3 regions of the Pseudomonas spartinae genome follow, and region 1 is predicted to be linked to each of the others. Evidence: predicted binding sites of a transcription regulator. Region 1 holds the regulator's gene; each other region holds the start of a gene.

Region 1 (4,178 bases):
GGGTCATGCAGGTCAAACGCTTCTTCGCCGCCGATATGCGGACCGCCATGAAACTGGTGCGTGACGAGTTGGGTGCCGACGCCTCGATCATCGGCAATCGCCGTGTCGCCGGTGGCGTCGAGTTGACTGCTGCGCTGGACTACCAGGCGCCGGCGCCGGTGCGTGCGAATCCCGCGCTGGAGGCCGAGTTGCGCAAGACCCAGGCGCGTATTGCCAACGCCCAGGCCGAGCTGACCACGCGTGCCGAACAGGATGGCGGCAAGGATCGTCAACTGTTCGCCAACGAATCGCTGCTGGCACCCGAGCTGCTGGCAACGCCGGTCAAACCGCAGCGCCCGGTCGAAGCCGCAGCGCCTGCCACGCCCGCAGTCGATCCACGGGCGCTGGATGCCATGCGTTTCGAACTGCACGGCCTGCGCGAGCTGATTGAGGTGCAACTGGGCTCCATCGCCTGGGGGCAACTGCAAACTCGTCGTCCGCAACAGGCCAATCTGTGGCGTCGTCTGCAACGCATGGGCTTGTCCGCCGAACTGTCGCAGGCGCTGCTGAGCAAGGTGGCTGGCGTTGCCGAGCCGCGTCAGGCCTGGCGCATGCTGCTGGCGCATCTGGCGCATGCGATCAAGACGCCCAAGGTCGAGCCACTGGAGGAGGGCGGTGTCATCGCTCTGGTCGGCCCGGCTGGCATGGGCAAAACCACCACGCTGGCCAAGCTGGCTGCACGCTACGTGCTTAAGTACGGCTCGCAACAGGTCGCTCTGGTCAGTATGGACAGCTTCCGCATCGGTGCGCAGGAGCAACTCAAGACCCTCGGGCGTATCCTCGGTGTATCGGTGACCCAGGTCGATCCGGGGCAGTCTCTGCTGCAATCCCTGGCGCCGCTAGCCAAGAAACGCGTGGTGCTGGTCGATACCGCCGGCTTGCCGGGCAACGATCCCGCCTTGCGCCTGCAACTGGAAAGTCTGGCTTCGGCGCGCATCAAGGCAAAAAATTATCTGGTACTGGCTGCAACAAGTCAGAGCCAAGTGCTCAAGGCGGCCTACCATAGTTACAAGCGTTGTGGCCTTTCAGGCTGCATACTGACGAAACTGGACGAGGCCGCGAGCCTGGGCGAGGTTTTAGGCCTGGCTATAGGCCAGCAACTGCCGGTAGCCTATGTGACAGACGGACCGCGGATTCCGGACAATCTGCAGGTGCCGCGCAGCCATCAGCTGGTGAGCCGGGCAGTAGGTTTGCAGGCCGCCGAGGAGCCAAGTGAAGATGCCATGGCGCAGATGTTCGCCGGCCTCTATCACAACCCGACGCAGCGAGCCGGCTGAAGCGGCGATAATGTTGCACCCTCTCGCGCAGGTTGTGTGGGAGTGAACGGCCTGACGGCCAAGTCGAAGTTAGACAAGGTGTAAAGAGAACATGGGTATGCATCCCGTACAGGTGATTGCGGTGACTGGCGGCAAGGGTGGCGTCGGTAAGACCAACGTGTCGGTCAATCTGTCCATGGCCCTGGCCGATCTCGGTCGCCGGGTAATGCTGATGGACGCCGACCTTGGTCTGGCCAACGTCGACGTTCTGTTGGGGTTGACGCCCAAGCGCACGCTGGCCGATGTGATCGCCGGCGAGTGCGATCTGCGTGACGTGCTGTTGCAAGGGCCGGGCGGTGTCCGCATCGTGCCGGCAGCCTCCGGCACGCAGAGTATGGTCAGCCTGACGCCAATGCAGCACGCCGGCTTGATCCAGGCGTTCAGCGATATCAGCGAGAATCTCGACGTGCTGGTGATCGATACCGCGGCAGGTATCGGCGACGCGGTAGTGAGCTTCGTTCGCGCCGCGCAGGAAATCCTCGTGGTGGTGTGCGACGAGCCCACTTCAATCACCGACGCCTACGCGCTGATCAAGCTGCTCAACCGTGATCACGGCATCAGTCGCTTTCGCGTGTTGGCCAACATGGCCCACAGTCCGCAGGAAGGTCGCAATCTCTTTGCTAAGCTGACCAAGGTGACGGATCGCTTCCTCGATGTTGCTCTGCAGTATGTCGGTGCCGTGCCCTATGACGAGTGCGTGCGCAAAGCCGTACAGAAGCAGCGTGCTGTGTATGAAGCCTTCCCTCGCTCCAAGTGCGCTCTGGCGTTCAAGGCGATAGCTCAGAAGGTTGACACCTGGCCGCTGCCGGCCAATCCCCGTGGCCATCTGGAGTTTTTCGTCGAGCGTCTGGTGCAGCAACCGACTGCAGACTCGGCCGTATGACAGCAGCCTCTGGACTTCGTATGTACAACAAGGCTCAGGCGCAGGATTCCCAGCATCAGCTGATCGAGCGCTACGCGCCTCTGGTCAAGCGTATCGCCTACCACCTGCTGGCCCGCTTGCCGGCCAGCGTGCAGGTCGACGATCTGATTCAGGCCGGCATGATCGGCCTGCTCGAAGCCTCGCGCAAATACGACTCCAGCAAGGGTGCCAGCTTTGAAACGTTCGCCGGTATTCGCATTCGCGGCTCCATGCTCGACGAGGTGCGCAAGGGTGACTGGGCGCCTCGTTCGGTACACCGCAACAGCCGGATGGTCAGCGATGCGATTCGCGCCGTAGAGGCGAGAACCGGACGTGACGCTAAAGATCACGAGGTTGCGGCCGAACTCCAATTGAGTCTGGAGGATTACTACGGCATTCTTGGCGACACTTTGGGCAGCCGCCTGTTCAGCTTCGACGACCTGGTGCAGGACGGCGAGCACGGCGGGTTGCACGAAGACGCCGGGCACACCCACCTCGAACCTTCGCGGGACCTCGAAGACGAACGTTTCCAGACGGCTTTGGCCAATGCCATTGCCGGTTTGCCGGAGCGTGAACGCCTCGTGCTGGCGCTGTATTACGATGAAGAACTGAACTTGAAAGAAATCGGTGAAGTGCTGGGGGTTAGCGAGTCACGTGTGAGCCAGTTGCACAGCCAATGCGCAGCGCGTCTGCGTTCACGGTTGAGCGAATGGCGCGCTGGCTGAAGGCGACGTACTCGCAGGCGGAAGCGGTTTCACGATTAAAGGACGTAGTTGCAAGCGCAATACGTTTGGGACTGTACGGAGGTCGACTTGGACAAGAACATGAAAATCCTCATCGTTGACGATTTCTCGACGATGCGACGGATCATCAAGAACCTCTTGCGGGATTTGGGTTTCACCAACACCGCGGAAGCCGATGACGGCACCTCGGCGCTGCCGATGCTGCAGAGCGGCAGCTTCGACTTTCTGGTGACCGACTGGAACATGCCGGGCATGACCGGTATCGACCTGCTGCGTGCCGTGCGTGCCGATGAGCGCCTCAAGCATCTGCCAGTGCTGATGGTGACCGCTGAAGCCAAGCGCGATCAGATCATCGAGGCGGCTCAGGCCGGCGTGAATGGTTATGTGGTCAAACCCTTCACTGCCCAGGTGCTGAAGGAAAAGATCGAGAAGATCTTCGAGCGGGTCAACGGCTGATGTCAGCCGCGAGGGTGCTATGGAACACGATGATTCCACGATGGGCGATCTTGAGTCGTCCCTGAAAACCAATGCCCGTGAGCTGGTTGATAGCCTCGAAAAAGGTAACTTCGGCAACGCGGTGCAACTGATCAACGAGCTCAACAAGGTTCGTGATCGAGGTCTTTATCACGAGGTCGGCAAACTGACCCGTGAGCTGCACAACGCTATTGTCAATTTTCAGCTCGACCCGCGCATGCCGCATGCTCAGGAGCTGTCGCAGATCGCCGACGCGACCGAGCGCCTCAACTACGTCGTAACCATGACCGAGAAGGCTGCCAACCGGACCATGGATCTGGTCGAGCAGAGCGCGCCGCTGGTCAATGACCTGAGCGACGAGGCGCAGAGCCTGGGCGTCGAATGGGGTCGCTTCATGCGCCGTGAAATCGGTGCCGATGGTTTCCGTGAACTGGCCAAGCGCGTCGAGCTGTTTCTCGCCCGTAGCGAACGAGATGGCGCCAAGCTGTCCGGCCACCTCAACGACATTCTGCTGGCGCAGGATTACCAGGACCTTACCGGTCAGGTGATCAAGCGTGTCACCCAACTGGTGACCGAAGTGGAAAGCAACCTGCTCAAGCTGATGCTCATGGCCAGCCAGGTCGACCGTTTTGCCGGTATTCAGCACGATCACGAAGAGCTGCGCACCGAACAGGAAAAATTAAAAGAGCCATCGCGGGGTGAAGG
Region 2 (4,178 bases), on a different contig from region 1:
GCCTGAGAAGTCAGGCGCTTGATCATCGACCAGCGTGAGCCAAAATCTGCATCCCCCTCAGGCAGACGCCAGACACAATGCAGATGATCGGGCAGCAGTACCCACCCCTCGATGATGAAGGGACGGTGTAAACGGACTCGTTCGATGGCGCGGCGCAAGGCTGCGCGCAATGGCGCATCGGTCAATACGCAGAGGCGCTGGTGGCTTACCAACGTAAAGAAATGGCAGGCGCCCGCTTCACGGGCGCGGCGGTAATTGGACATTCCCTGTCTCCTGAATCCATGCCGGCAGATTCAGGATAGTCGGCGGTGCGCGCAGCGCACCCTAGGGGTTGAACGGCGCAATTCCCGCAGGGTGCACCATGCGCACCTGTGCCGCCCCCCAATCAAACGCGGAAGCGGCTGACCATTGCTTGCAGCTGACCGCCCAGGCGCGCCAGCTCGGCCGAGGATTTGGCCGTTTCGTCGCTGGCGGTGGCGGTCTGTTCGGAAACGTCACGCACACTGAGAATGCTACGGCTGATTTCCTCGGCCACGGCGCTCTGCTCTTCCGCTGCGGCGGCGATCTGCTGGTTCATCGACTGAATGCTGGACACCGCCTGGGTGATGCTGCCCAGCGAGTCACCAGCCTTGCGCGTCAGCTCGACGCTGCTGTCGGTCAGATCGCGACTGTTGCGCATCACCGCAGCGACCTGCTGGGTGCCGCTCTGCAGCCCGGCGATCAAGGCTTCGATCTCTTCCGTGGACTTCTGCGTGCGCTGGGCCAGACCGCGGACTTCATCGGCGACCACGGCAAAACCGCGCCCAGCCTCACCGGCACGCGCCGCTTCGATGGCAGCGTTGAGCGCCAGCAGATTGGTCTGCTCGGCCACCGACTTGATCACGTCCATGACGCTGCCGATCTTGTCGCTTTCCTGCTGCAGGCCATTCATCGCCTCGCTGGAACGGCTGACCTCGGCGGCCAGGCGCTCGATCTGCGCAATCACCTCGGCAACCACCTGATCTCCCATGCGTGCCTGACCATCGGCCTGGTTGGCGGCCTGCGAAGCCTGCTCCGCATTGCGCGCGACTTCCTGCACCGTGGCCGACATCTCGTGCATGGCAGTGGCAACCTGATCGGTCTCGCTCTTCTGGCTGTTGGCACCGGCGCTGGTCTGCTCGGTAACCGCCGACAACTCCTCGGCAGCACTGGCGATCTGCGTCACGCTGTCACGAATGCCTGAGATCAGCTCGCGCAGGGTACTGGCCATGTACTGGATACCCTGCTGCAGCTGGCCCATCTCATCGCGACGCTCGACCTGCACGGTAGCGGTCAGATCGCCCTCAGCGATGCGCTGGACTGCGCCCAGGGTTTCCTGCAGCGGACGCGTGATCTGTCGAGTGATGATCCAGGCAGCCAGCACACCGAACAACAGCGCCAGCAACGTGGTGATGATCTGCAGACTGCGCGCAGTGGCGGTTTCTTCGTCACGACGGTCGATCTGGAGCTGTACCAGCGCCTTGTTATCCTTGACGATCTGGTAGCCTTCCTGGGTCATTTCAGCACGAGCGGCGACGATATTGTCGTTGGCCTGACTGAAGCGCTGCACTTGCACCTGATAGGCATCGAGACCAGCGCGCACAGCGCTGATGGCGCCGGCCTGCTCGCCGGCGAAGGCCGCCGCCAGCGCGTCGATGCTCTGCACGCCACGCTCGACCTGGGTGCGCATCGCCTGTTCGGTAGTGGCGTTGGGATTGGCCGTAAAGCCGCGCACTTCATAACGGGTCAACTGCATGTGTTCACGCACATCGCGCACGGCCTGGTAACGCTGGAAACGACGCTCGTCGTCCTGCGGAATCTGCTGCACGACCTTGTACAGGTTTTCAAGCTCGGCAAATGCCTGCTTCGCCAGGCTGCCCATTTGCTCGCGGGCAGCACGTGCGGTGCGATAGCCCTCGTCCATGCGCTTGAAGGACTGCCGGTACAGCTCGATCTGCTCGGCCTGCTGCTTCAGCAGGCGAACGTTCTCGGCACTGCGAAAGCGACTGCGTACGTCGGCATGCGCGTCGCTGTAGCTGTTCAGCGATTTCTGCACCACCTCGGCCATCTTCTCGTCACCGTTATCCAGCATGTAACGCAGACGGTCGACACGCAGCTCAGTCAGCAGATTGCTAAGGTGATTGATGTCGGCAGTCCAATTGCTGCGCTGGATAAGGCTGCCCATGCTGGTCCAGGCAACGCTTGCGAGGATCAAGGTCAGGGCCAGCACCATACCGAAGCCTAGCGCCAGCTTATGGGTCACGCGGATGTTAGCGAACCAGGTATTCATAACAATTCTCCAACTGCGGGTGTTTCAGGTTTCGCTGGAGAATTGTTTTTGTTGAAGCCAGCACAGGGAGTAGCTGACGAACAGGGCGGCCGCTACGACACAGAATTTAAACCCATACGCAGTGCTGTGGCGTCGCAGCGGCCATTCTGCGACGCCGTTCAAACTATTCAGGCCAACAGCTGCAGAGCCTCGGCGCTGCATTGCTGGATCCGCGCCCAATCGCTGTTGGCCACCCACTCGCGCTGGAACATCCAGGTGCCGCCCACGCACATCACGTTGGGCTGTGCCATGTAGCGTTGCAGGTTGTCCGGAGTGATGCCGCCGGTTGGGCAAAAACGCACGCCCCCGAAAGGCCCGGACAGCGCCTTGAGCGCCGCGACACCACCGCAGACCTCCGCCGGAAACAGCTTGAAGCGGCGATAGCCGAGGGCGTAGCCGATCATCAGATCCGACGCACTGCTCACGCCTGGCAGCATGGGCAGAGGGTTGTCCAGCGCCGCCAGCAGCAGCTCACGCGTGCTGCCTGGCGTGACGATGAACTGCGCACCGGCAGCGGTTGCCGCGGCAAGCATGTCCTGATCCAGCACGGTACCGGCGCCAACGCAGAGCTCGGGACGCTCGGCGCGCAGGCGGCGAATCGCCTCCAGGCCATGCTCCGAGCGCAGGGTCACTTCCAGCACCCGCAGGCCACCGGCGGCCAGGGCGTCGGCCAGCGGCAGGATATCCGCCTCACGGGCGATGGTGATCACCGGCATGATCCGCGCCTGAGCGCAGATGCGGTCGATCTCGGCGATTTTGTCGGCCATGCGCGCACGCTGGTCTTGGTCGAGGCTGGTCATGTCAGGGGCACCAGTGGATTTCAAGAGGAGAATTGAGGAACGCACGGATCGGCATCTGGGCGACCTCGCCCGGCTGCAGTGCTGCGCTCAGGGTGTTCAGTTTCGCCTGGCCCTGGATCGCCAGCAGCGGCAGACGTGCGCTGGCCAACACCGGCAGGGTCAGGGTCAGGCGTTGTGCTGGCTCGCTCGGGGCGAGCATCGGCAACACCCGGCGCGCGCAGTCCGGCTGCAGTGCCTCGAGCAGATTGGGGCTGTGCGGGAACAGCGAGGCCGTGTGGCCATCGTCGCCCATGCCCAGCACCAGCACGTCGACAGGCGCCAGCTCGGCAACCGCAGCGTCGGCCAGCTCGGCCGCTTGCTCGAGGTTGCCAGCGACCTGGTAGAGACCTAGAAAGCGGGCTTCGGCAGCCGGCCCCCGGAGCAGATGACGACGCACCAGCGCCTCGTTGCTACCGGCATGATTGACCGGCACCCAGCGCTCGTCGGCCAGGCTGACGCACACCTGCGCCCAGGGCAGCTCCTGCTGCGCCAACGCGTCGAAGAACGGCACCGGGCTACGTCCGCCAGAGACCACCAAGGTGGCCCGACCGCGACTGGCGATGGCCTGACGCAGCGCATCGGCCACGCGTACCGCCAATGCCTGGGCCAGCTGCCCGGCATCGTCGTGCGAACAGGCCTGCACGCCTTGCGGCAGTTTCAGTTCAGAGATCGCCATACCAGCTCCTGCCGTCCCGGGTGATCAACGCGACCGAGGCCATGGGACCCCAGCTGCCGGCGGTATAAGGTTTCGGCGCTTCGCCGAGGCGCTGCCAGCCGTCGATCAACTGATCGCACCACTGCCAGGCGTATTCGATCTCGTCCTTGCGCACGAACAGGTTCTGGTTGCCGCGCATCACTTCCAGCAGCAGACGTTCGTAGGCGTCGGGGATCCGCGCACTGCGGTAAGTGTCGGAGAAACTCAGCTGCAGCGGGCCGCTGCGCAACTGCATGCCCTTGTCCAGGCCCTGATCCTTGGTCAACACCTGCAGGGC
Region 3 (4,178 bases), on a different contig from region 1:
CCTATTCATTCAGGGAACTTTTTATAACTACAGATAAATAACGCGCCTGTATGGCGTCCACCTGAAGTCCCACTGCCAAGACCGACCGACATTCCAAGAACAGTATCGAGGATTGATAGATGGAAGAGCAGAAGACCCCCACTCTGGAGGAGCTACAGGCTCTGATAGAGATGACCAACACCCTGAATATGGAAATATTCTACTGGTGGTGTATCGCCCTGATGATCTGCATTCATGTGGGCTTTCTCTCCTACGAGATCGGCGCGTCTCGTCTGAAGAATGCACTGGCCGCGGGGGTTAAGAACATCCTCGCCTTCGGTTTCATCGTGCCCAGCGTGTTCCTGGTCGGCTGGGCGGTCTACAACGGTTTCCCGGACGGCATCGTGCCGCGCATGGACGCCATTCTCGCCGGCATGCCCTGGAGCCAGTCCATGGGCCCGAACATCAGCGATAACGCCACCGGTATCTTCTGGGCCGCCTTCGCCATGTTCGCCGCCACCACCGGTTCGATTCTCTCCGGTGCGCTGATCGAACGTACGCGCATGAGCGCCTTCATCATCATGACCATCTTCCTCGGCGGCTTCCTCTGGCTGCTGGCGGCCTCCTGGGGCTGGCACCCGGAAGGCTGGCTGACCGTCAAATGGGGCTTCCATGATGTCGGTGCGGCGGGCTGCGTGCACATGATCGCCGGCTTCTTCACCCTGGCGGTGGTGATCAACCTCGGCGCACGCATCGGCCGCTTCAACGCCGATGGCAGCGCCAACGCCATCGTCGGTCACAGCATGCCGATGAGCGTGGTCGGCCTGATGCTGATCATCGTCGGTTTCTTCGGCTTCCTCGGCGGCTGCATCATCTACAACTCGGGCGCACAGTGGATCAACATCTACGGCCAGCCGACCAACCTCTCGGCGTTCGCCTTCAACACCCTGATGGGCTTCGCCGGCGGCCTGATCGGCGCCTACCTGACCACCCGCGAGCCGTTCTGGATGATGTCCGGCGGCCTGGTCGGCATCATCTCGGTAGCCCCGGGTCTGGACCTGTACCACCCCGGCCTGGCCTACCTGATCGGCATGGGCGTATCGGCCACCGCGCCGCTGATCAACAACCTGCTGCTCAAGTTCAAGCTCGATGATGCCGTCGGTGCCTTCGCCGTGCATGGTTTCGGCGGCTTCGCCGGTATCGTCATCAGCGGCATCTTCCTGGCCGGTTACCCGAACGTGAACGGCATGCCGGAGATCAGCTTCTTCGGCCAACTGGGCGGCGCTCTGGTCATGGCAACCCTGGGCTTCGTCCCCGGCTACCTGATTTCCTATGCACTGAAGAAGGCCGACCTGCTGCGCGTCCCGGCGCATGCCGAAGAACGTGGCCTGGATCTGACCGAGGTGCCAGCCCAGGCCTACCCGGAATGGGCTTCGATGTATGGCCCGAGCAGCAGCGTCGGCGGCAGCGAGCCGGCAGCGCTGGCCACCGCCACGCCGAAGTCGGCCTGAGTCTTTTTTGTAGCCTGGCCGCTCAAGCGGCCAGCCCTATCGCGAGGAACGCAGCATGAGCATCACTACCTACGAAGGCGCCAGCGCCGTATTCACCTTCGCCGACAAGCCGGCCATCCTGGTTTTCATCAGCTTGCTGGTGGCCGGCGTCAGTCTCTACGCGCTGATCGCCACCATGATCCACGAGAAGCACAGCTACGCCCTGCCGGACGAAAAGCTGCCCAAGCTCAAGTAAGGCCATGGCCGGCGGCGCTCGCCGCCGGCCATCTCCAGATCACTCAAGCGCCAGCCAGTCCCTCCCCTCGCGCGCCCGCATCGCTCCCAGACAGCGGCTCTCGGAAATCGCCTCGTCCACATGCCATATCGCGACCCTAAAGAAGCGAAGCGGCATACCGATATCTATCCTAAGCTCAAGTCCAATCATCTTGATCCATTTGCTGAGCGCCACGCAGAGCGAGACTCAAGCCCAGCAAGCCACAACCACACCAGGCAATGACAGCTGACCACAGTGCGAGTCAGCCAAGGAGCGCACCTTCAGACGACAACCTCGTTAGGGACATACGGTTAGACGCAGGATGCACATAAAAATAAAACGCAGCCATCGCTCTTGCGTACATCAAAACAATCCGCACAAACGCGTCATATCCCTAAAGGGTGCCTCTATGCCGTCTACCGCAACTGGCTTCTCGATCCGCACACTGCTGTACGCCAGCTATGGCTCTCTGCTCGCCCTGTTGCTGCTGATAGCAGGCGTCTCGCTCTACAACCTCGCGGCATCGGACGAAGACTTCTCCATCTACATCAACGGGATAGAGACTCGTAAAAAGCTGGCTAACCAGCTCAGTGACGCCGTCAGCGACAGGGCCATCGCACTGCGCAACCTGGCTCTCAACAGCGAGCCGGCAGAGCGTGGGGCGCAGCGTGACTTCATCGCCCAGAAAGAGAAAAGAGTCGTCGACAGTCTCGCCGCCTTGCGCCAGGCAATCACGACCCACAAGGACGTTTCAACAACAGGGCACGAGCTGCTCGCACGCATCGAACAACTGGAAGCACGCTACAGCGAGGTCGCGCACAGCATCGCCGAGCACCTGTTCAACGGTGAAGACGTGGAAGCGAAACGCATGGTCAAGGAGCAATGCACGCCTCTACTTGAGGAGTTGACCGGCACCCTGGAGGGCTATCTCAAGCACACCACCGAGATTGCCGACCAACGCTTGAGCGAAAACGAAGCGCACTACAAGGAGGAGCGCAATATCCTCATTCTGATCACGGCGATCAGTTTCATACTCGCCGCCCTGCTCGGCCATTTGATCAGCCGTAAACTGCTGCGCGCTCTGGGCGCCGAACCAGGCGACCTGAACCGCATCGCCCAGCGTGTCGCCGAAGGTGACCTGCGGACGATGGAAGCCGCCGTCAACAGTGCGGAAAACAGCGTACTTGCCGCCCTGCTGCGCATGCAGCAGAACCTGCGCCAGGTCACCCAGGGCATCGATGCCTCATCACGTACCGTGGCTCACTCCAGCCAGGAATTGAGCGAGTCGAGCCTGCGCAACGCCGAAAGCGTGGCCCAGGCTCAGCGCGAAGTGGAGCAGATCGTCACCGCCGTGCACGAAATGGCGGCGACCGTGCAGGACGTGGCGCGTAGTGCCGAAACCGCCGCCCAAGCCGCCAGCGAGGCTGACGAGGCCGCAGCGCAAAGCCAGCAGAAAGCCGGGCAGGCAGTGAACCTGATCGGCGAACTGGCACAGGTGATCGACAATTCCAGCGAGGCCATGGGACGCCTGAAAGCCGAAAGCAGCAATATCGGCAGCGTGCTCGACGTGATCAAGTCAGTGGCCGACCAGACCAACCTGCTGGCCCTCAACGCAGCCATCGAAGCGGCCCGTGCCGGTGAGGCCGGGCGCGGCTTTGCCGTGGTAGCCGACGAGGTACGCAGCCTGGCCCGGCGCACCCAGGAGGCCACCACCGAGATCGAAGGGCTGATTGCCAGCCTGCAGAAGATCGCCGACGAGACCGCGCGCTACATGGAACGCTGCCAGAACTCCAGTTCGCAGTCGGTTTCCGGCGTGTCCGAGGCTGGCGAGGCGGTGGCCCGCATCGTCAGCATGATCGAACGCATCAACGGCATGAACCAGCAGATCGCCACGGCCGCCGAGCAGCAGAGCGCGGTAGCGGAAGAGATCAGCCGAGGCATCGTCTCGGTACGCGACAGCACCGAGCAATCGGCCTCCGCCTTCCAGCATGCACAGCAGGAAAGCGAGAGCCTGGCGCGCACCAGCGAAGCATTACGCGGAAACATCGCGCACTTCCGCCTCTGACGCCGCTCGCTGGCGCGGCCTGCCCAGGCCGTGTCAGCGACGCCCGTTGGCTAGCCGAGCAGGTAGTCCAGTACCTGCGCCATCAACGCATTGCCTGGCTCATAGCGCTGCGCCTCGGCTGCCAGTTGGGTGGGTGTCTGCACCCAGGGGCCTGGCTCGAGTTCATCAGCGCATTGGTGCAACAGATCCGCCACGATCGCAGGCGTCATCTCCGGGTGGCACTGCAGGCCGATCACCCGCCGCCCGAGCTGAAACGCCTGATGCCGACAGGCCTCGCTGGAGGCCAGCAATCTGGCGCCTTCGGGCAGCTCGAAGGTTTCGCCGTGCCAGTGCAGCAGCTCGATACGGTCGGGAAAGACGAAGCTGTCCT

What was found. Region 1 encodes FliA, which starts transcription of late flagellar genes. Its sites were predicted from a motif close to CTAAAGTTTNNNNNNNNNNNGCCGNTAA; they were not measured.
Region 2: the regulator FliA is predicted to act here: its motif matches at 2,391-2,418, upstream of ACN8M7_RS11385 (methyl-accepting chemotaxis protein).
Region 3: the regulator FliA is predicted to act here: its motif matches at 1,862-1,889, upstream of ACN8M7_RS12310 (methyl-accepting chemotaxis protein).

What each region holds. Positions count from the first base shown of each region.
Region 1 covers NZ_CBDAMB010000005.1:293,778-297,955, forward strand. The annotation lists gene flhF (flagellar biosynthesis GTPase FlhF) at 6-1,316, shown strand; gene fleN (flagellar synthesis regulator FleN) at 1,408-2,238, shown strand; gene fliA (RNA polymerase sigma factor FliA) at 2,235-2,981, shown strand; gene ACN8M7_RS14050 (chemotaxis response regulator CheY) at 3,081-3,455, shown strand; gene ACN8M7_RS14055 (protein phosphatase CheZ) at 3,475-4,178, shown strand, end outside.
Region 2 covers NZ_CBDAMB010000004.1:150,139-154,316, forward strand. The annotation lists gene ACN8M7_RS11380 (REP-associated tyrosine transposase) at 1-263, opposite strand, end outside; gene ACN8M7_RS11385 (methyl-accepting chemotaxis protein) at 386-2,308, opposite strand; gene ACN8M7_RS11390 (bifunctional 4-hydroxy-2-oxoglutarate aldolase/2-dehydro-3-deoxy-phosphogluconate aldolase) at 2,476-3,147, opposite strand; gene pgl (6-phosphogluconolactonase) at 3,149-3,862, opposite strand; gene zwf (glucose-6-phosphate dehydrogenase) at 3,849-4,178, opposite strand, start outside.
Region 3 covers NZ_CBDAMB010000004.1:331,917-336,094, forward strand. The annotation lists gene ACN8M7_RS12300 (ammonium transporter) at 120-1,490, shown strand; gene ACN8M7_RS12305 (hypothetical protein) at 1,546-1,725, shown strand; gene ACN8M7_RS12310 (methyl-accepting chemotaxis protein) at 2,153-3,808, shown strand; gene ACN8M7_RS12315 (type 1 glutamine amidotransferase) at 3,859-4,178, opposite strand, start outside.